2 regions of the Pseudomonas sp. H2_D02 genome follow, and region 2 is predicted to be linked to the other one. Evidence: riboswitches for the same ligand, from Rfam matches in the RefSeq annotation. Region 2 holds a riboswitch; the other holds the start of a gene.
What was found. Region 2 has a riboswitch for cobalamin ahead of AB4N42_RS21175 (CbtB domain-containing protein). Riboswitches for the same ligand answer to the same signal wherever they lie in the genome.
Positions count from the first base shown of each region.

Region 1: it holds a riboswitch for cobalamin, as region 2 does, so the genes downstream of both, cobW (cobalamin biosynthesis protein CobW) here and AB4N42_RS21175 (CbtB domain-containing protein) in region 2, are expected to answer to the same signal.

Region 1 is NZ_CP162816.1:4,519,572-4,522,987, reverse strand. Features, by position in the region: gene AB4N42_RS20555 (sugar diacid recognition domain-containing protein) at 1-242, shown strand, start outside; gene AB4N42_RS20550 (glycerate kinase) at 501-1,637, shown strand; cobalamin riboswitch at 1,717-1,948, shown strand; gene cobW (cobalamin biosynthesis protein CobW) at 2,048-3,118, shown strand; gene cobN (cobaltochelatase subunit CobN) at 3,122-3,416, shown strand, end outside.
Region 2 is NZ_CP162816.1:4,645,642-4,649,057, reverse strand. Features, by position in the region: gene cobM (precorrin-4 C(11)-methyltransferase) at 109-855, opposite strand; gene AB4N42_RS21185 (cobalamin biosynthesis protein) at 922-1,326, opposite strand; gene AB4N42_RS21180 (CbtA family protein) at 1,323-2,018, opposite strand; gene AB4N42_RS21175 (CbtB domain-containing protein) at 2,030-2,218, opposite strand; cobalamin riboswitch at 2,317-2,537, opposite strand; gene AB4N42_RS21170 (methyl-accepting chemotaxis protein) at 2,703-3,416, shown strand, end outside.

The DNA of each region.
Region 1 (3,416 bases), 130 kb from region 2:
TGCGCAAAGTCATCGCCAAGGACAGCAACGGCCAACTGCTGGCTACACTGCGAAGCTGGTGCGAACACGACGGCCAGAGCCAGGCCTGCGCCGACGCCCTGGGCATCCACCGCAACAGCCTGCGCTATCGCATGGAGCGCATCGCCGAACTCAGCGGCGTCGACCCGCTCAGGCTGGATGGGATGTTGGCGTTGTACCTGGGCGTCCAGTTGTTGCCACAGACCGTCGATACCCCCACATAACCTATGTGGGGTGCAATTGACTCATAACCCCGTGGCGAGGGAGCTTGCTCTCGCTGGGTCGCGCAGCGGCCCCAAAAAAGCGGCCGCTACGCAGCCGAGCGGGAGCAAGCTCCCTCGCCACAGATGCGCTGGCCACACGCTATGCGACCCAGCCTTTGTGAATTTGACCAATAATGCTCCAAGATTTTTGTGCGGCGGACCGGCGTCACGGTTACGGTCAGCTGGCAGCATGCTGTGCATCGGAACCGGAGAACAAAAATGAAAATAATCATCGCCCCCGACTCGTTCAAGGACAGTCTCAGCGCCCAGGGCGTGGCGGACGCCGTCGCGCAAGGGTTGGCCCAGGTCTGGCCGGATGCGCAGTTGATCAAGTGCCCAATGGCTGACGGCGGCGAGGGAACGGTGGAGGCGGTGCTTGCGGCCTGCAACGGCCAGTGGCGTGAAAACCGGGTCCGTGGCCCGCTGGGAGCCGCCGTCGAGGCCCGTTGGGGCTGGCTGCCGCAAAGCCGCACGGCAATCATCGAGATGGCTGAGGCCAGCGGCTTGCAATTGGTGCCACCGGGGCAGCGCGATGCTTGTTCCAGCAGCACCTTTGGCACCGGCGAACTGATCCGCGCCGCCCTGGATGAAGGCGCTAGCCGGGTCATTCTGGCAATAGGCGGCAGCGCCACCAACGACGGCGGCGCCGGGGCGATGCAGGCCTTGGGCGTGGCGTTGCTCGACGACCAGGGCCAGACGCTGCCGCCCGGCGGCCTGGCCCTCGGCAAACTGGCGCACATCGACCTGAGCCAATTGGACCCGCGTCTGGCCGGCGTGTGTTTCGAAATCGCCGCTGACGTCGACAACCCGCTCTGCGGCCCCCATGGCGCTTCAGCCGTGTTCGGCCCGCAGAAAGGCGCCTCCGGCGAACAGGTGCAGCAACTTGACCGGGCGCTGGCGCACTTCGCCGGACACTGTGCCCAGGTGCTTGACCGTGACGTTCGCGACGAACCCGGCAGCGGCGCCGCCGGCGGCCTGGGCTTTGCCGCCAAGGCTTTCCTCAAGGCGCAGTTTCGCACCGGTGTGGAAGTCGTCGCGCAATTGACCGGCCTGGCCGATGCCATCAGCGGTGCCGACCTGGTGATCACCGGCGAAGGCCGTTTCGACGCCCAGGCGCTGCGCGGCAAGACCCCGTTTGGCGTGGCCCGCATCGCCCAGCGCCACGGCGTGCCGGTGCTGGTCGTCGCCGGCACGCTGGGGGAGGGCTACGAAGCGCTCTATGAGCACGGCATCGATGCCGCGTTTGCCCTGGCGAACGGGCCGATGACGCTGCAAGAGGCCTGCACCGATGCGCCGCGCCTGCTGGCCGAGCGGGCCCGGGACATCGCGCGGCTCTGGCGGGTGGCGGCCCGCTGAATTCGCCCGCGCGGTAGTCGCCAGGACGCATCAGGCATCGCAGATTGCCTTCGGACATTGACCCGCCCGCACTCCCTGCGTAGCCTTGCGCCTTCGAGGTTCTTCGGCATGTGCCGAAGCTAAGAAGGGAACGCGGTCCAAGCCGCGGCTGCCCCCGCAACTGTGAACGGTGCCGTTTCTGCAAGGCCACTGTGCATGCCCTGTTACAACGGGCGCACGGGAAGGCGCAGCAAATTGTCAGCCCAGGCTTTGGATAAAAGCCTGCCTGGCCCGCCGTCAGCCAGGAGACCTGCCTCGACAACAGATTCTCACTACAACCGGGCGGGGTGATCCGGTGGCGAAATCTTCCGCGCACGCCCGTGCCTGCGGTTGTCGTCCCGTTTGCCCGCCACCTTGCCAAAGGGCATCCGATGAAAACACTGGCCAAACTCCCCGTCACCATCGTCACCGGTTTCCTCGGCTCGGGTAAGACCACCTTGCTGCGGCACATGCTCGACAACGCCCAGGGCCGGCGCATCGCGGTCATCGTCAATGAATTCGGCGAACTGGGCATCGACGGCGAGATCCTCAAGCAGTGCTCCATCGGTTGCACCGAAGAAGAAGCCAACGGCCGCGTCTATGAACTGGCCAACGGCTGCCTGTGCTGCACGGTGCAGGAAGAGTTCTTCCCGGTGATGCGCGAACTGGTGGCCCGTCGCGGCGACCTCGACCACATCCTCATCGAAACCTCCGGCCTGGCCTTGCCCAAGCCGCTGGTCCAGGCCTTCCAATGGCCTGAAATCCGCAGCGCCTGCACCGTCGATGCGGTCATCACCGTGGTGGACAGCCCGGCCGTCGCCGCCGGCACCTTCGCCGCGTTCCCGGATAAGGTCGATGCCCAGCGCAAGCTGGACCCGAACCTCGACCATGAATCGCCGCTGCACGAGCTGTTCGCCGATCAACTGGCGAGCGCCGACCTGGTGATCCTCAACAAAGCCGACCTGATCAACCCCGAGGACCTGGCAAAAGTGCGCCTGGAAGTCGCCGAAGAACTGCCGCCAGCGGTCAAGGTCATCGAAGCCAGCAGTGGTCGCCTGCCGCTGGACGTTCTGATCGGCTTGGGCGCGGGCTCCGAAGAACACATCGACAGCCGCCACAGCCATCACGACCACCACCATGACGGCGATGACGACGATCACGATCACGATCACGATGCCTTCGATTCGATTTCCATCGAACTGCCCCAGGCTGACGAAAGCCTGCTGCTGGACGCGTTGACGCAACTGGTGGTCCAGCACGACGTGCTGCGGGTCAAGGGTTTCGCAGCCATCCCGAACAAGCCGATGCGCCTGCTGATCCAAGGCGTCGGCACGCGCTTCGACAAGCACTTCGACCGCCAGTGGGGCGCCGACGAAGCGCGGGTCACGCGGCTGGTATTGATCGGCCAGGACCTGGACGCCGGGCTGCTCGAAGCGCAGTTGCGCGCTGCCCTCAGCGCCTGAGCCATGCACCTGCTCAGGACCCAGCCCGGCGGTTTCGTGTCGGATGACAACATCGCCGACCTCGGGCAAACCCCTGCCGAGCTGGTGATCCTGTGCAGCGGCGATTCCAGCCTGGCACTGCTGGCCGAAGCGGCGCGGCAGTTGCCGGACGACTACCCGCAGTTCCGCCTCGCCAACCCGATGCAGGTGCAGAACCACGCGTCGGTGGACCTGTATTTCGAAGACGTGCTGCAACACGCCAAGGTCATCTTGCTGTCGCTGCACGGCGGCATCGGCTATTGGCGCTACGGCATCGAGC
Region 2 (3,416 bases):
GCGAAGGGGCCAGCCCATCCGACATCATTACTGGCTGATCCACCGCCTTCGTCGGATCGCCGCCCGGAGCAGGCTCGCTCCCACAAGGGATCCGGGTGTGCCGACAGGTCAGGGCCTGTAGAGATGCGCATGCCCGGCGCGGTACAGCGATGATTCGCTGAATACATCATTGCCCAATACCCTTCCCACCAGGATCAATGCCGTACGCCTGAAGCCCTTGGCCTGTACCTTCCCGGCGATGTCCTCCAGCGTCCCCACCACCCAATCCTGATCCGGCCACGTCGCCCGGTGAATCACCGCAATCGGACAATCCGCGCCGTAGTGGGGCAGTAGCTCGTCGACTATTTTTTCCAGGTGGTTGACCCCCAAGTGGATCGCCATGGTCGCCCCGTGTTGCGCCAGGCTGGCCAGCTCTTCTCCCGTGGGCATGGCGGTTTTGTCCGCGTAACGGGTCAGGATCACGCTCTGGGACACGTCGGGCAAGGTCAACTCGGCACCGAGCAGGGCGGCGCAGGCTGACGTGGCGGTTACGCCGGGGATGATTTCGAAAGGAATGTCCAGTTCGCGCAGACAGCGGATCTGCTCGCCGATGGCGCCGTAAAGGCTTGGGTCGCCGGAATGCACACGGGCCACGTCGTGCCCCTTGAGATGGGCGTCTTTGATCAGCTCGATAATCTGTTCCAGATGCAGCTCGGCACTGTTGATCACTTGTTCGGCGCAGTGGCCGTCCAGCACGGCTGCCGGAACGAGGGATCCTGCATAGATAATCACGGCGCAACTGCGAATCAGCCGCTGACCCTTGACGGTGATCAGTTCCGGATCGCCGGGGCCGGCACCGATGAAGAAGACGGTCATGACCGGTTTCCTGTTGAGTGGGGGTGCATGAGCAGCGCTCATGATTCCAGCGGCGATTATCGAGTGTTACGAAGCCGTCGCCAATGCCAGCGTGGCTTGTGCAGCCTTCTGGCGGGTAACCAGTAAACTCGCGGGGGAAGAACCCCATCGATCGGCCAGCGCGAGGGCGGCGCTTTCGGCGACGCCGTGGCAGCCCGTACGCTCAAAGGCAATCTCGGACAGATGACTGAGCCGTGCTTGATAGCCTGCCAGCTCCTCGGCAGTGAAACACGTCAGCGGCAGTGACAATTGCGCCGCCAGTTCCAACAGCCCAGGTTCGTCACGCTTGAGCTCGATGCTGGCCAACGCCCGTACCTGATCAAGCGTGATGCCGTGGGCCTGCAAAGTCTGGTCAAGCAGCGCCCGCAATACACTGGCCGGGCAACCGCGCTGGCAGCCGAGGCCGACCACCAGGATCGGCCTGCCGTTCATGCGTCGTGGTGGGCCTGGGCGCTCCGGCGAAACAGCCAGGCGCTGATCAGGCCCAAGGCCAGCCAGAATGCAACATTGGTCAATTGCGAGGCGAGCTTGAACTCACTTTCCAGCGCCTCGGGAGCCAGCATCGAATGCACTTCGGGCTGGGGCGCGCCGATTACATGAGGCGTCACCAGGATGGCGAGGCCCAGCAACTTCAACAGCCAATGCCGACCGAATGCAATCAGTGCGATGCCCACTGCCGTGGACGCCGCCGTGCCGATCCACCACATTTGCCGCTGGGCCAGATCCGCCGCTGCCGTGCCGGGTAATTCCGGTGGCAGGCCGAGAGTCGGCGCCAGCACGAAAGTCGCATAACCGGCCAGTCCCCAAAGCAAGCCCTGGGACGTCCGCGTCGGTGCACGCAAGGTGTACAGGCCCGCCAGCATCAGCGCAAAACCCACCGCGACCACCAGATTGCCGCCCGTCGTGGACAGTACACGCTGCCAGCCGTCTTCCGGTTCCCAGGCTTCGGCGTCATGGCTATGTGCAGCCCCAGCGGCATGTTCATGGACCTCGGTCGCCGGGGCCTTCTCGAAAGTCTCCGCCTGGAGAATCAGCGGCGACACCCAGAAACTTTGCAGCAGAGTCAGCAGCAGGGCGGCCAGTAGCCCGCTGAAACCAGCGGTTTGCGCGATACGCTTGATCATGTCGGCAGCACTCAGTGGCACGGGAACGCGGCGCTGTGCCGTGTGTCATGGGCTGCGTTGTGCACTGCTTCGATGTGGGAGAAACCGGCGAAATAGACCAGGCCCGCGCCGAGGATCGAGGCGAGGACCGCCGCGCTCAGGCGCTGGCTCAGGGTAACGGTGCTGCTGGTGGAGCGGGCGGTGCTGCTGATGGTCGACATGGCGCTTCCCTCTGGTCTGTCAGCGGGCGGATCGAGCGCAATGAAAACCCGGGCAAAGGCTCGCCGGGATTCGAACAGCGCCCGCCCACCGCGGGTTTGTTGAAAATGAGTCATGGGCCGGTCTCCGGGCTCACGAGGGACAGGGCTTGAGCCGTGCCTGCAAGCGTCACCTTCCCATGCGCATGCACAGTGGATTCGACGCTTCACTCGCTTACCGTTGCGGGGGCAGCACCGGACTGACGTGGCCTTGAAGTAAAGCACACGATTCACCGGTTTCCCGTTTCACCCTGTGAAGGGCACCCAAACTGGCGCACAGGAGACCATGGGCGAGGGCGGGGCGTCAATTGAACACTCCGGGAATATATTTCATCGTCCTCCTGCAAAAAGCCTCAAGCCCAGCCGATAACCCGGTAGGCGTACACATAATTATCCCAATCGATACGCTCAGCGGCATGGACGCTCGACCCACCACCGAGGTCTTCCCATGTCCCTACGTAGCTTGAATATCGCCCCCCGAGCCTTTCTCGGCTTTGCCGTCATTGCGCTATTGGTCGTTGTGCTCGGCGTGTTCGCCGCCAATCGCATGTCCGTCATTCGCCAGGCGTCGGTGGACATGGAGCAGACCCAGTTACCCGCCGTCGGTCACCTGGCCAATGTCCTTGAAAACGTGCTGCGCATGCGCATTCTTTCATTTCGCATCCTGGTCAACCGCGACCCCGCCAGCCTCAGCGAGGCCGAGACCCGCATCGGCGTGCTGGTGGAAAAACTCAACAAGGCGAATGCAGCCTATGCAGCGCTGCCCGCCGAGCCAGATGAAGCTGAGCTGTATAAAGTCTTTTCGAAAACCCTGGAAAACTACCTCCAGGCCCAGAAGGAAATGCTGGATCTATCCCGACAAGACAAGGCCGACGCGTTGCGCAGCCTCATCAACACACGGATCAAGGAAGGCACTGACCAGATGGGCGAGCAACTCAACAAGCTCATTGCAATGAGCGTGGCGGAGGGGCATGAAGCGTCGGACCAGGCCGGCGCCTATTACAACAGCGCCATCACTGGCATTCTCGTCGTCTCGATCATCGCCGCGCTGGCCACCGTGCTGCTGGCCCTGCTGCTGACCCGCAGCATCGTCACGCCCCTGAATCGGGCCCTCGAAGCAGCACGGACCATTGCCGGAGGCAATCTGGTCACCGTTATCACC